DNA from 3 places in the Amycolatopsis sp. FU40 genome. Region 3 is predicted to be linked to each of the others. Evidence: riboswitches for the same ligand, from Rfam matches in the RefSeq annotation. Region 3 holds a riboswitch; each other region holds the start of a gene.
What was found. A riboswitch is a leader RNA that binds a small molecule or an ion and turns the genes downstream of it on or off. The one in region 3 is predicted to bind S-adenosylmethionine.

Region 1 (4,742 bases), 430 kb from region 3:
GGAGCGCTGGTTCTGGTCGTCTCGGTCGTCGCGGTGCGCGTGTCCATCCGGCTCGGATTCCCGTCGCTGCTGCTGTATCTCGGGATCGGCGTCGTGCTCGGCGAGGCCGGGTTCGGCATCCGCTTCGACAATCCGGCGCTCACCCAGTCCCTCGGGCTCGCCGCGCTCGTCCTGATCCTCACCGAGGGCGGGCTCACCACGCGCTGGTCCGCGGTGAAACCCTCGCTGGGGCCCGGAATCCTGCTGTCCACAGTGGCCGTGGTGATCAGCATCGCGGTCACCGGCGCGGCATTGCACTGGCTGCTCGGCCTCGACTGGCGGCTTTCCCTGCTGTGGGGCGCGGTCCTCGCGTCCACCGACGCCGCGGCGGTGTTCTCCGTGCTGCGCACGGCCGGGGTCGGCAAACGGGTCGTCGGCGCGCTGGAGCTGGAATCCGGCATCAACGACGCGCCCGCCTACATCGCGGTCGTAGTGCTCGCGTCCGGCGAGGCGGTCGACTGGTCGCTGCCGCTGCTGGTGGTCTACGAACTGCTCACCGGCCTCGCGCTCGGCCTCGCGTTCGGCTGGCTGGGCGCGCAGGCGCTGCGCCGGGCCGCGCTCCCGGCGACCGGCCTGTACCCGCTCGCCACGGTCGCGGTGTGCGTGCTCGCGTACTCCTCGGGCCAGCTGGCGCACGCGTCCGGCCTGCTCGCCACGTACGTCGCCGGTCTGGTGCTGGGGAATTCCAAGCTGCCGCACCGGTCGGACACCCTGTCGTTCGCCGAAGGGCTCGGCTGGCTCGCGCAGATCGGGCTCTTCGTGCTGCTCGGCCTCTTCGCGTCGCCGACCCGGCTGCTCGAAGCGCTCGTCCCGGGCCTCGTCGCGGGCGCGGTGGTGCTGCTGCTCGCCCGGCCGCTCTCGGTGGTCCTGTCGCTGCTGCCGTTCCGCTTGCCGTGGCGGGAGCAGACGTTCCTGTCCTGGGCGGGCCTGCGCGGTGCGGTGCCGATCGTGCTCGCGATGATCCCGCTGTCGGAAGGCGTGCCCGGCGCGCAACGGCTGGTGGACGCGGTTTTCGTGCTCGTCATCGTGCTCACCGTGCTGCAGGGCGCGACGCTCAGCCCGCTCGCGCGGATCCTCGGGCTGGCGAAGGCGACGCAGGCGCACGAGATCGAGGTCGACGCCGCGCCGCTCGACGAACTCGGCGCGGAACTGCTGCAGGTGCGCATCCAGAAGGGGTCGAAGCTGCACGGCGTGTACCTGTCCGAGCTGCGGCTGCCCGCCGGGGCGACGGTCAGCCTCGTGGTCCGCGGCGGGACGGGCTTCACCCCGCAGAAAACGAGCCGATTGCAGGTCGAGGACCAGCTTCTGGTGGTCACGACCGCCGCCGACCGCGACGCGACCGAACGGCGCATCCGGGCCGTCGACCGGGCCGGCCGCCTCGCCCGCTGGCACGGGGAATCCGGGGCCTGATCCTTCTGTCCTTTGTGGACACTACTTGTGACTGCCGTCTCAGATCACGGGACGGGTCTGGTTTCCCGCGCGAGTTTTCCGCTATCGTCGGGTTCAGGTCATGAGTGCCAGCGCGAAGCCCCGGCTTGCTGGCCGGCAACCCTCCTACCGCGGTGGGGTGCCCCGGGTGAGGACCAGGCCGGTCGCGCAGTGCGGCGGGCAAGCGCGGGCCCCTCGCCGGGGGTCCCCCGGAACGCCGAGGAGGCGCCGTCATGACTCTCGCACTCGACCGGTCCACGGAAACTGTTGTCGCTGCTGTTCCCGCTGTCGCTGGTGCGACGCTGCGGGTCCCGCTGGTGACCGGCGGCGACATCGGCTACGCCAACCTCGACCACGCGGCGAGCGCGCCGTGTCTGGACGCGGTGCGCACGGCGGTCGACGAGTTCCTTCCCTGGTATGCCAGCGTGCATCGCGGCGCGGGCTTCGCTTCGCAGGTCTCGACGCGGCTGTACGAACGGACCCGGGACGTGTTGCGCCGGTTCGTGGACGCGCGCACCGGCGACTCGGTGATCTTCACGCGCAACACCACTGACGCGTTCAACCTGCTGGCGAAGGCGTTGCCGCGCAAGACTTCCGTGGTCGTGTTCGACAGTGAGCACCACGCGGCGCTGCTGCCGTGGCGGGGTCCGAACGTCCGGCGCGTGCAGTTGCCGCGGACCCGGCTCGCCGCGGTGTCCGTTGTGGACGAAGCGCTGGCGGAATGCCCGCAGGGGCCGCGATTGGTGGTCGTCGCTGGTGCCTCCAATGTGACTGGCGAACTGCTGCCGGTCGCCGAGATCGCCGCGGTGGCCCGGAAACACGGCGCCCGGGTGGCCCTGGATGCCGCGCAGCTCGCTCCGCATCGGCGGATTTCGTTGCGGGAGCTGGATGTCGACTACGTCGCGCTGTCCGGGCACAAGCTCTACGCCCCGTTCGGGGCTGGCGCGCTGATCGGCCGCAGCGACTGGCTGCGTGCCGCGGAGCCGTACCTGGCCGGTGGCGGTGCTACGAAGCTGGTGACCGAGGAAGCCGTGGTGTGGAACAGCGGCGAGGAGCGGCACGAGGCCGGGTCGCCGAATACCGTTGGCGTGTATGCGCTTGGGGTGGCGTGCGAGCAGCTGGCGGCTCAGTGGGATGCCGTGGGTTCGCACGAGGCTGCGTTGCTGGAGCGGCTCCGCAAGGGGCTCGAGGGCTTGCCCGGATTTGCCGAGCTGCGGTTCTTTGACGCGCCGGTGGACCGGGTCGGCACGGTGAGCTTCGTGGTCGACGGCTTCGAGCCGGGCTGGCTGGCCGCGGTGCTGTCGGCTGAGTACGGGATCGGCGTGCGGGACGGGGCGTTTTGCGCGCACGTGGCCGCCCGGCGGTTGATCCGTGAAGCCGGGAGCGAGGGCCAGCAGGCGGTTCGGGTGAGCCTCGGGCTGGGGAGCACCGAAGAGCACGTGGACCGGTTGGTGCTCGCGCTGCGGCAGATCGTGGCCCGGGGAGCCCGGTGGGAGTACGCGAAGGTGGACGGGCGGTGGGCGCCGGTCGGGGACACGCGGGAGCTGCCGCCGTTCTGCGCCTGACGGCGCGGGGGTGCTGGGCCTGGCGCGGCAGGAAACTTGACCACAACGCGGGATCGGCTTAAGGGCGATCCCGCCGCGGCGGCGGAGCCGACGCCATTAAACACAGTGCGGAAGATGATCGCGTGCAGGTCGTTCAGCAGGCCGCGTTCGCTGAGCTGGCCGTTGAGCAACAGCCGGGCCAGATGGGTGAACGCGGCGTCAGCCGCGTCGGCCACCGCGGGAATGGGAGTGCGGCAGTCGGCCAAGGCCGCCTCCTGCACGTCGTGGATCTCCCGCGGTTCGGTGCGGGACAGGCCCGCCAGACGGCGCAGGTGCTCGCCGTCCTCGCCGTCGGCCAGCCAGTGGGCTGCCCAGAGCGGGAGGTCGTCGGTGGGAGAGAGGTCGAGGGCGATCCAGGCCGCGGCCGCGGCGGGGCTGGGGATGTCGGCGGGCACGGAGCCGATGATGGCGGGCGAGGGGCGTGCGGGGCGACTGAATTCGGCCGCTGTGACCTGCTCGGGCGCGGTTGTGGACAATGGGGGTGTGAGCACCGATCCTTCGCCGTCCGAATCCGAGGTCGAGCCGTCTGCGGAACCGCCTGAGCGGGAGGCTGCCGAGGACGCCGTGCCGCTGCCCAAGCGGCGCGTCTGGGTGGTGTTCGCGGTCGCGGCGCTGCTGTGGGCGATCGACCTGATCACGAAGAACCTCGTCGTCGCCAACCTCGAGGGCAAGGAGCCGAAGCCGATCCTCGGCGGGCTGATCTACTTGCAGGTCATCCGCAACCCGGGAGCCGCGTTCTCGATGGCGACCGGCATGACGTGGGTGCTCGCGCTGGTCGCGATCGGCGTCGTGATCGCGATCGTGTGGATCTCGCGCAGGCTGCGCTCGGTCGGCTGGGCGATCGGCCTCGGGCTCGTGCTCGCCGGCGCGCTCGGCAACCTGACCGACCGGTTCTTCCGCGAGCCGGGACCGCTGCGCGGCCACGTCGTCGACTTCATCTCCGCGTTCGCGCCCAACGGCCAGGGCTTCGCGATCTTCAACATCGCCGACTCCGCGATCTGCGTCGGCGGCGCGCTGATCGTGCTGCTGTCCCTGCTCGGCAAGGACTACGACGGCACCTCCACCCGCGGCAAGAAGAAGGAATCCGAGTGAGCGCGCGCATGCTGCCCGTCCCCGACGGGCTCGACGGGATGCGCGTCGACGCCGGCCTCGCCAAACTGCTCGGCCTGTCCCGCACCGCGGTCGCGGACCTCGCCGCGGCGGGCGACGTGCTCCTCGACGGCCGTCCGGCGGGCAAATCGGACCGGCTGGCCGCGGGCGGACTGCTGGAGGTGACGCTGCCGGAACCGGAACGTCCGGCGGAAATCGTCGCGGAGCCGGTCGAAGGCATGAAGATCCTGCACGATGACGACGACATCGTGGTGATTTCGAAACCGGTCGGCGTCGCCGTGCACCCCAGTCCCGGCTGGACCGGCCCGACGGTCGTCGGCGGCCTCGCCGCGGCCGGGCTGCGCATCTCGACCTCCGGCGCGGCCGAACGACAGGGCGTCGTGCACCGCCTCGACGCGGGCACCACCGGGGTGATGGTGGTGGCGAAGAGCGAACACGCGTACACCGTGCTGAAGCGGGCGTTCAAGGAACGGACCGTCGACAAGGGCTACCACGCTGTCGTGCAGGGCCACCCGGATCCGACGCGCGGCACCATCGACGCTCCGATCGACCGCCATCCGC
Region 2 (4,742 bases), 1.9 Mb from region 3:
CGCCGAGGGAAACGTTGTCCAGCAACGGCTTCACGCCGTAGGACTTGCTCACCGATTCCAGGTTGACCAGGTTGGCCATCCGGATCCTTTCCACTGTGGACTATTGATTCAAGCTTTGCGGTTCAGGCGTGCACGCGCGGCGGCGCGTTGCGCGGAGCGTCGTCGCCGCCGACCACCCTGGCCCCGGGCACCGGGCCGTGCGCGACCCGCACCGTCCGGCATACCCCCGCGCCGGACAGCTCGGCGGCCACCTCGACCGCGGTTTCCGCGTCGGAGCACAGGAACGCGCACGTCGGCCCGGAGCCGGACACGCATCCGGCAAGCGCGCCCGCGTTCACCCCGGCACGCAGCGTGCGGCGCAGGCCGGGCCGCAGCGACACCGCGGCCGCCTGCAAGTCATTGCCGAGCAACAGGGCGAGTTGGCGAGGATCGCCCGACGCGAGCGCCTCCACGACCGGCGTGTGCGACCCGATCCGCGGCGGCTTGCCGTCCGCGCGCAGCCGGTCGAGTTCGCCGAACACCTTGGGCGTGGACAGGCCTTCCTCGTCGAAGGCCAGCACCCAATGGAACGTGTGGCGCGCGAGCACCGGAACGAGCTGCTCGCCGCGGCCGGTGCCGAGCGCGGTGCCGCCGTACAGCGCGAAGGGCACGTCGCTGCCCAGCCGGCCGGCGATGGTGGCCAGCTCGTCGCGGGTGATGTCGAGTTTCCAGAGCGACGAGAGCCCGACCAGCGCCGCGGCCGCGTCCGCGCTCCCGCCCGCCATGCCGCCCGCGACCGGAATGCCCTTGCGCAGCACGATTCGCACCTTCGGCTCATCCGCGTCCGGCCGTCCGGCGTAAGAGGCCAGCTCGCGCGCGGCTCGCCAGGCGAGGTTGGCGCCGTCGGTGGGCACCGTGCGCTCCCCCTCGCCGTACACCTCGAGCCCTGGCTCGTCGGTGGCCGCGACGGTCACCTCGTCGGTGAGCGAAAGCGCCTGGAAGACGGTGACCAGCTCGTGGAACCCGTCCGCCCGCAGGTCGCCGACGGCCAGGTGCAGGTTGACCTTGGCCGGGACCCGGACGGTGACTGGTGGTGGAACGACGGCGAGCACCCGTCCAGCCTACGTGGCTGTCGCTGACCAGGTGCCGTCAGGAGAAAACGTTGGCACGGAAGTTCCCCCAGTCGTCGCTCCGGAGTGGCCAGCCGGACTAATTTGGAACTACTTTGTAACTATGCGCACGCCGGAGGTCAACCTGTCCGAGCTGTCCCTGCACCCGCGCCGGGTCACCGACCAGCTCGAAGGTTCGCCGACCCGGTCGGTCCGGATTCGCCGACGGGAGAAGGACAAACCCGATCTGGTGCTCGTCACCGCCGAGCGCGCCGAGCAGGCGGCGGCCGGGTTTTCGGCGGCCGTCGCGATCCTCGTGGAACTGCTGCGCCGCAGTGCCGAGACGGTCGCGCTCGCCGCCGAGGCGCTGCCCGCCGCGTTCCCGTGGGCGCGGTACCTGTCGGCGGAAGAGGTGCGGACGTTCGTCGGCGAACTGGCCGAAACCCTGGAGCGAACCGAATCCCTCGGCAACCCGGCGCCGTTCGCCGCCCTCGTGGCGAAGTGGAAGCAGGCCGCCGAGGCGCACGCGGATCCGGAGCTGGCGGAGATCGTGCGCCGGAACGACCACAATGGACAGACTTCAGGACGCGTGTCCTAGAACCTTGACCGCATGTCCTGATCTCTCGGGCGATGCGTCCCGCAGATGCGGCGAGGGCCGCCCCAATCGAATGGGACGGCCCTCGGAAAACAGCTCGGTAAAAGGGAAATCAGGCGGCGACGACGCTCTGCGGACCGCGCGCCGGCTGGCTCACGTGCGCGCCCCGGTCGGAGATCCAGGACAGCGCGGCATCGGCCCGCTCGCCGCGGACGCCGAGGCGGAACCGGGCGATCGGGGTGTCCCCGATGCGGGTGAGGCCGCCGCCGATGGTGGCGAGCTCCACGTCGAACCGGCTGGCCGCCTCGGGCAGCAGGGCGCCAACCGAAGCGAAGCCGATCAGGACGACGTCGACCGCGCGGTCGTACTTCGCGGACTGGGCGCGCGAGGTCTCGACCGACGGCAGCACCGCCTGCGCGGTCCAGCTGTCCGGCGTCGAGATCAGGTCGAGCACCGTGCCGCGCTCGACGATCGCGCCGTTGTCGAGCACCGCGACGTCGTCGCAGACCCGGCGGACGACGTCCGCGTCCGGCGTGGTGACGACGATCGTCACGCCCAGCTCGGCCCGCGCCCGGTCGAGCACGGCGAGCACCGCGCCCGCGTCCTCGGCCGCGATCCCGGCGGTCGGGTCGTCAGCGAGAAGCACGGCCGGTCCGGCGGCGAGCGCCTTGGCGACCGCGACCCGGCGGAGCTGGCCTTCGGTGAGTTCTTCGGGCTTCTGCGCGGCGCGGGCGGTGAGGCCGACCAGGTCGAGCAGCGAGCCGACCCGGCTGCGCCGCTGCGGGCCGTCGACGCCGAGTTGCTCCAGCGGGCTGGCGATATTGCCCGCGATGGTGCGTTCGGCGATCAGCTCCGGCTTGGTCCCGACGACGCCCAGCTGGCGGCGGATCTCCCGCAGCCGCTTGCCGTCGAGCGTCGCGGTGTTGAGGCCGTCGAGCCGCACGACGCCGCGGTCGGGGCGCTCCTGCAGCGCGATGCAGCGGGCGAGGGTCGACTTGCCGGAACCGGAGGGACCCACAACCCCGAACAGCGAACCGGCTTGCACGTCAACGCTCACGTCGCGCAGCGCGGCGACACGATTTCCGTGGAAGGGAAAGGACTTGGACACGTTTTCGACAGTGATCACGAAAGGGCTCCAGGCAAACGAGGCGCAGCGCCGATTCCGGGCGCGCCAGGCGTCATCGAATTACCGTCCACTGTGGACGGCGCAAGAAACTGCGGAAAAAACGATCAGGCGATGACCATGGAGCGTTGACACGCACATACCGAGCGGCGACCTTCGTCGACTACGCGCCGGCGGGTCAGCAGGAGCGGGCGGGTGACCCTCTTCATCGAAAACAGCCTCCATCGGTCCTGGCGGTAGCACCTGCCCTGCGGAGGGTGGTTGCTGCGACTTCGGCGAGCCAGGTCTCTCAGTCGCTCGGGATGGACGCTTTCGAGTAAAGCCGATCCCATTGGCTGAACGCAAGCGCGTTGGTGCAGATCACACGTCTGGTGGTGCCCGCATGCCGGAACACCGCGTCCAAGAACCGGAAACCCGGAACCTCGGTCGCCGAACAGTGCCTCGACCTGCGAAACACCCGCGGCGGACCTCGGCGGCGAACTAGTTCGTTCCACTGTGGACGATCAAGGATCTTTGTGGAACAAGAGTTTTCTCGTTGTCAAGTGGCGGCGGTTCGCGAGCCTCGACGCTCGGCTCACGGAGGCCTCGACCGGGTCGAGATAGGTCAGCGGAGCGAAGCACCTCGGGTCGGCACCGCTGAACAATCCGGAGCGCGGAGCAGCCGGACTCCCCCGAATGCCGAGCTGCTCGTCACAGGTGGAGGGCGGTTTCGGCCGTAGCCGCGTGATCACTAAGAGTATCTGAATGGCGGTGGGTGACTCACAATCAGCGACGACACAAGATCATCGGACAACGCAGCGAAACCAGGGAATACCCGCCGCCCCGCCGGAGTTGCACGGCACAAGCGAGCGCCGCGAGAGGGGGTCAGCTTCCGGCAGCCGCGATCCGCGCGAACGCGTGCACGTCCAACTGCTCCCCGCGCGTCTTCGGGTCGATCCCCGCCTCCGCGAGCAGTTCGCCGGCCCGCTCGGCAGAACCGGCCCACCCGGCCAGCGCGGCCCGCAAAGTCTTGCGTCGCTGCGAGAACGCCGCGTCGACCACCGCGAACAGCCGTGCGCGATCCACGCCGGAAACCGGGTCGGTCCGGCTGAACGAGACCAGCGCGGAATCGACGTTCGGCACCGGCCAGAACACCGCGCGCGGCACCGCGGCGACCTTCCGCGCCGGGCCGTACCAAGCGAGCTTCACACTCGGCACTCCGTAGGTGCGGCTTCCCGGACCCGCTGCCATCCGGTCAGCGACCTCGGTCTGGACCATTACCAGCCCGCTGCGCAGCGACGGCAGCTCGGCCAGCAGGTGCAGCACCACCGGTACCGCGACGTTGTACGGCAGGTTCGCGACGATCGACACCGGCTCAGCCGGGAGATCAGCGGCCCGCACCCGCAACGCGTCCGCGCCGACGACGGTCAGCCGCTCCGCTGCCTCAGGCGCGCGCTCGGCCACTGTGCGCGGCAGGCGGGCGGCCAGCACCGGATCGATCTCCACCGCGACGACCTGAGCGCCCGCGGCGAGCAGGCCCAGCGTCAGCGAGCCGAGGCCGGGACCGACCTCCAGGACGACATCCCCGGGCTGCACGCCGCCGAGTTCGACGATGCGGCGGACCGTGTTGGGGTCGTGCACGAAGTTCTGCCCGAGCTTCTTCGTGGGCCGGACGTCGAGTTCGTCGGCCAGCCCGCGGATTTCGGCAGGCCCCAGCAGTTCCACCACCGCACGAGCCTACCCAGCGCCGTCAGCGCCCCGGCAACGCGGAGTACGAAAACAGGCGGCCGTGAGCTCGAAGCTCACAGCCGCCTGCCGGGAAAACTCAGGTCACGCCTTCGCGCCGCACACCGGCCAGGCACCGTAGCCGCCACCGCGAGCGGCACGGACCTTCTCGGCCACCGCGATCTGCTGCTCGCGGCTGGCCTGGCTCGGCAGCGCCGCGTACTGGTCGCCG
Region 3 (4,742 bases):
CCTGGTGGGCCCTGAACCGAGCGTGGTGCGGGCAGGCGTCATGGGCGGCATCGGCCTGCTCGCGCTGGCACTGGGACGACGTGGTTCAGCGTTGCCCGCATTGGCCTTCGCGGTGTGCGCACTGGTGGCGTGGGATCCGACGATGGCGGGTAATTTCGGCTTCGCATTGTCGGTGCTCGCCACGGCGGGGCTGGTGCTGCTCGCGCCGCGCTGGGCGGATTCGTTGGTGCGAAGGGGAGTTCCAGCCGGTTACGCCGAAGGGCTCGCTGTTCCGCTAGCCGCGTTCGTGGTCACCGCGCCCATCATCGCCGGTATGGCAGGCACGGTCAGCCTGGTCTCCGTCGTGACCAATGTCCTTGCGGCGCCAGTAGTTGCGCCGGTGACTGTGCTGGGAGTGCTGGCAACAGTCGTCGGACCGTGGTGGCCAGGTGCGGGTCAGGTGCTGATCCACGCAGCAGATCCGGAAGCCCGATGGCTGATCACCGTCGCCCGGCATGGGGCGAGAGCGCCGGGCGCGACGCTGTCCTGGCCTGGCGGCTGGTGGGGCGGACTGTGCGCGGCGGCTTTGCTGGTCGCAGTCGTGGTGGCGGCGCGGTTTCGTCGGATCCGGCTGCTGGTGGCGATCGGACTGGTCGTCGTGCTGTTGACGGTCGTGCCTGCCAAAGTCTTGGCACCTGGCTGGCCGCCGGACGGCTGGGCGATGGTGGAATGCGATGTCGGACAAGGAGATGCGGTCGTCCTGGCCACCGCCGAGCCTGGCCGCGCCGTGGTCGTCGACACCGGGCCGGAACCAGGGCCGGTCGACGAATGCCTGCGAAGGCTGGGCGTCGAGCGGGTGCCGTTGCTCGTGCTGAGTCACCTGCACGCGGATCACATCGGCGGTCTCGCCTCGGTATTCGACGGTCGGGCAGTCGGTGCGATCGCGGTTGGACCAGGGCGTGCTCCGGCGTGGGCGTGGCAGTCGGTTTCCGGCGAAGCGCGGCGTCGTGGCGTGCCGCTGGCGCAGTTGAGCGATGGGCAGCGGCTGGAATGGCCGGGGCTGTCGCTGGAGGTGCTCGGTCCGCGCTACGCCACCACGCGTGCACCGGCGTTGCAGGACGGCACGATGATCAACAACAGTTCGGTCGTCCTGCGCGCCGAAACAGCGGCTGGCCGGGTCTTGCTGACCGGAGACGTCGAACTGGCCGCACAGGCGGATCTGCTCGCCGAGGGCGTCGACCTGCGAGCGGACGTCCTGAAGGTGCCGCATCACGGCTCGCGGTATTCGCTGCCGCAGTTCCTCGCGGCGGTGCGGCCGCGCACGGCGCTGATCAGTGTCGGCGCGGGCAACGGATACGGCCATCCGAGCAAGTCCACAGTGGACGTTCTCGGCACGATGGGAGTGCTGGTCACCCGGACCGATGTGGACGGTGACACCGCCGTCCTGCCGGAAGGAAGCGGCCCGGCGGTTGTGCGCCGGGGCGAGCCGCGGGGTCCCCCGCGGTAGTGCGGAGGACCCCGGGCCGGTGCGTCAGTAGCCGAGCGCCTTGGCGACGGCTTCGGCGGACGGCGGCACGGTGGCCTTCGGGCCGATGTGGTTCTCGACCGCGTCGAGGGTCTTGAGGCCGTCGCCGGTGATGAGGAGGACGGTTTCGGCGTCCGGGTCGAGCTTGCCGGTTTCGACGAGCTTCTTCGCGGTCGCCACGGTGACGCCGCCCGCGGTTTCGGTGAAGATGCCTTCGGTGCGCGCGAGCAGCCGGATGCCTTCGACGACCTCTTCGTCGGTGACGTCCTCGATCGCGCCGCCGGTGCGGTTGACCACGTCGAGCACGTACGGGCCGTCGGCCGGGTTGCCGATCGCGAGCGAGCGGGCGATCGTGTCCGGCTTGACCGGCTGGACGACGTCGTGGCCGTTGCGGTACGCGGTGGAGACCGGCGAGCAGCCGGTGGCCTGTGCGCCGAAGACCTTGTACGGGCTGGCGTCCACGAGACCGAGCTGGCCCAGTTCGCGGAAACCCTTGTCCACCTTGGTGAGCTGGGAACCGGAGGCGATCGGCACGACGATCTGCTCGGGGATGCGCCAGCCGAGCTGCTCGGCGACCTCGTAGGCGAGCGTCTTCGAGCCCTCGGAGTAGTACGGGCGGACGTTGACGTTCACGAACGCCCACTTCGGGTGCTCGGCGGCCAGTTCGGTGGCGAGCCGGTTCACGTCGTCGTAGTTGCCGTCGACGGCGATCAGGTCGCCGTCGTAGACGGCGGTGGTGAGGATCTTCGCGCGTTCGAGGCTCTTCGGGATCAGCACGACCGACCGCCAGCCGGCGCGGGCCGCCGCGGCGGCGGTCGCGTTGGCCAGGTTGCCGGTCGACGGACACGCGAGGACCTCGAAACCGAACTCGCGGGCGGCGGCGAGCGCGACGGCGACCACGCGGTCCTTGAACGAGTGCGTCGGGTTGCCGGTGTCGTCCTTGACCCACACGCGCTTGAGGCCGAGTTCCTTCGCGAGCCGGTCGGCGCGGACGAGCCTGGTACAGCCGGGTTCGGTGTTCGGAGTCTCCTCGACGGTCGAGGGGACGGGAAGGAGCTTCTTGTAACGCCAGATGTTGCGCGGGCCCGCCTCGATGTCCTCGCGGCGGACGCGGCCGAAGTCGTAGGCGACCTCGAGCGGCGAGAAGTCTTCGACGGAGACGAATTCCGGAGCGAGCGGCTGCCGGTGCCCTTCTTCCTTCGACACCAGTTCGACGGCCGGACCGAGGTCGATCGTCTTGTTGGCGGAGGTGGCGCTGAGGGCTGCAGTCATCGCGAGGTTCCTTTCCTCATCTGCCCCGCCGAAGCGGGCCGGAATTGGCACCGTGGTCGTCAGCTACCCCGCGATCGCGGGATGACAGGCTGTACGCCGGTTGCCGGGGCTTCGTCGGGCCGTTCCCTCTGCCCCTCTGGATGAGCGGTATTCGGTTGTCGGAGCGCCGGTGGGCGCGTCCTCGGCTACACCGTACGACATCCCGATCAGCTCGTGCCACGGAGGCGGCCCACATCACCGGAGCGGACGGCCCGGCGGCCGGGTGAGAAGATGGCCGGGTGACCACCGCACCCGCGCCGCTGCACCTCGTCACGGGCGAGGAAGAACTGCTCATCGAACGGGCTGTGCGAGCGTCTCTCGACGCGGCCAAGGCCGCGGACCCGACGGCGGACCTCACGCGCATGCGGGTGTCCGATCTCACACCGCCCGTGCTGGCCGAGCTGGTGAGCCCTTCGCTGTTCGCCGAGGGGCGCGTCATCGTGCTGGAGTCGGCGCAGGACATCTCGCAGGAGCTGTCCGACGCGGTCCTCGCATACGTGAAGGCACCCGCCGACGGCATCGTCCTCGTGGTCGTGCACAGCGGCGGCGGGCGGAGCAAGGCTGCCAAGGCACTGCCGGGCGCGCTGAAAAAAGCGGGCGCGGAAATCACCGAATGCCCCAAGCTCACCAAGCCGGCCGAGCGCGAGGCGTTCGTCCGCAACGAGGTGCGCCGAGCGGGCGGCAAGATCGACGCCGCGGGGCTGATGGCGCTGCTCGACTCGGTCGGTTCGGACCTGCGCGAGCTGTCCTCGGCGGCGACGCAGCTGGTCGCCGACACCGGGGGAGTCGTCGACGAGCAGGCGGTCCGCCGCTACCACACCGGACGCGCCGACGTGACCGGCTTCGCGGTGGCTGAGAAGGCCGTCGCGGGCGACCGGGCAGCCGCGATGGAGTCGCTGCAGTGGGCGATGCAGCTGGGCGTCCCGCACGTCCTGGTGGCCGACGCGCTGGCCGACGCGGTCCGCACGATCGCTCGCGTGTCCGCGGCCGGGCGCGGCAACCCGAACCAGATGGCGGGCGAACTGGGCATGCCGCCGTGGAAGATCCGCAAGGCGCAAGGGCAGTCCCGCGGCTGGGGCCAGGACGGCCTGGCGACCGCGATGCGCGTCGTGGCGCGGCTGAACGCCGAGGTCAAGGGCGCGGCGGCCGATGCGAACTACGCGCTGCAGCGCGCGGTCCTCGACGTGGTCGCGGCCAAGGGAGACCGCTGAGTTTCAAGGCGCCTGCCGCCGCGACCGTTCCTCCGGAGCCGGAGCCGGAGCCGGAGCCGGAGCCGGAGCCGGAGCCGGAGCCGGAGCCGGAGCCGTCCCCTGCTCAGCACACGGAAAAGGCCCGGCAGCCAAAGCCGCCGGGCCTTCCGGAAAGACTGCGCTCAGAGCTGGTTCGCGCGCTTCGCGAGAGCCGACTTCTTGTTCGCGGCCTGGTTGGCGTGGATGACGCCCTTGGTGACGGCCTTGTCGAGCTTGCGAGCGGCGTCGCGCTGCAGTTCGAGGGCCTTGTCCTTGTCACCGGCGTCGGCGGCCTCGCGGAACTTGCGGATCGCGGTCTTCACCGAGGACCGGATCGCCAGGTTGCGCTGCCGCGCCTTCTCGTTCGTCGTGATGCGCTTGACCTGCGACTTGATGTTGGCCATGGAGGCGTTCCTCTTTCACTCGGTGAAGGTCGCTGCCGCGTTTCGTGTGGCTCCGGATCAGTCCCGAGGGACTGCCGGGTTTCCTCCCTGACGGAATGCCGCACGGCAACAGTCGAAAATCTTAACAGCCCTGCTCGCGGCGCTGGAGACGGCCCCGGAGCCGGCAACCGTTCGGCGTTCCGTCCGCGGCTCGGTTACGGTGGATCTCGGTAGTGCCTAGGGTTCCGTCGCCTGCCCGTGGTCCCGCGGAGCGGGTCGCGAAAGACAACGAGGGCGGGCGGGCCTGGTCCGAGC

Region 1: linked by a shared signal. The riboswitch ahead of L3Q65_RS20015 (aminotransferase class V-fold PLP-dependent enzyme) and the one ahead of thrC (threonine synthase) in region 3 are both predicted to bind S-adenosylmethionine.
Region 2: linked by a shared signal. The riboswitch ahead of L3Q65_RS30570 (methionine ABC transporter ATP-binding protein) and the one ahead of thrC (threonine synthase) in region 3 are both predicted to bind S-adenosylmethionine.

What each region holds. Positions count from the first base shown of each region.
Region 1 covers NZ_CP091381.1:4,175,585-4,180,326, reverse strand. Annotated here, with positions in the region: gene L3Q65_RS20020 (potassium/proton antiporter) at 1-1,449, shown strand, start outside; SAM riboswitch class IV at 1,546-1,660, shown strand; gene L3Q65_RS20015 (aminotransferase class V-fold PLP-dependent enzyme) at 1,701-3,032, shown strand; gene lspA (signal peptidase II) at 3,555-4,163, shown strand; gene L3Q65_RS20005 (RluA family pseudouridine synthase) at 4,160-4,742, shown strand, end outside.
Region 2 covers NZ_CP091381.1:6,537,883-6,542,624, forward strand. Annotated here, with positions in the region: gene L3Q65_RS30555 (ABC-F family ATP-binding cassette domain-containing protein) at 1-79, opposite strand, end outside; gene L3Q65_RS30560 (4-(cytidine 5'-diphospho)-2-C-methyl-D-erythritol kinase) at 123-1,091, opposite strand; gene L3Q65_RS30565 (hypothetical protein) at 1,213-1,686, shown strand; gene L3Q65_RS30570 (methionine ABC transporter ATP-binding protein) at 1,796-2,809, opposite strand; SAM riboswitch class I at 3,025-3,115, opposite strand; gene rsmA (16S rRNA (adenine(1518)-N(6)/adenine(1519)-N(6))-dimethyltransferase RsmA) at 3,671-4,513, opposite strand; gene L3Q65_RS30580 (transglycosylase family protein) at 4,616-4,742, opposite strand, start outside.
Region 3 covers NZ_CP091381.1:4,602,499-4,607,240, reverse strand. Annotated here, with positions in the region: gene L3Q65_RS22020 (ComEC/Rec2 family competence protein) at 1-1,486, shown strand, start outside; gene thrC (threonine synthase) at 1,511-2,776, opposite strand; SAM riboswitch class I at 2,790-2,923, opposite strand; gene holA (DNA polymerase III subunit delta) at 3,055-4,026, shown strand; gene rpsT (30S ribosomal protein S20) at 4,188-4,448, opposite strand.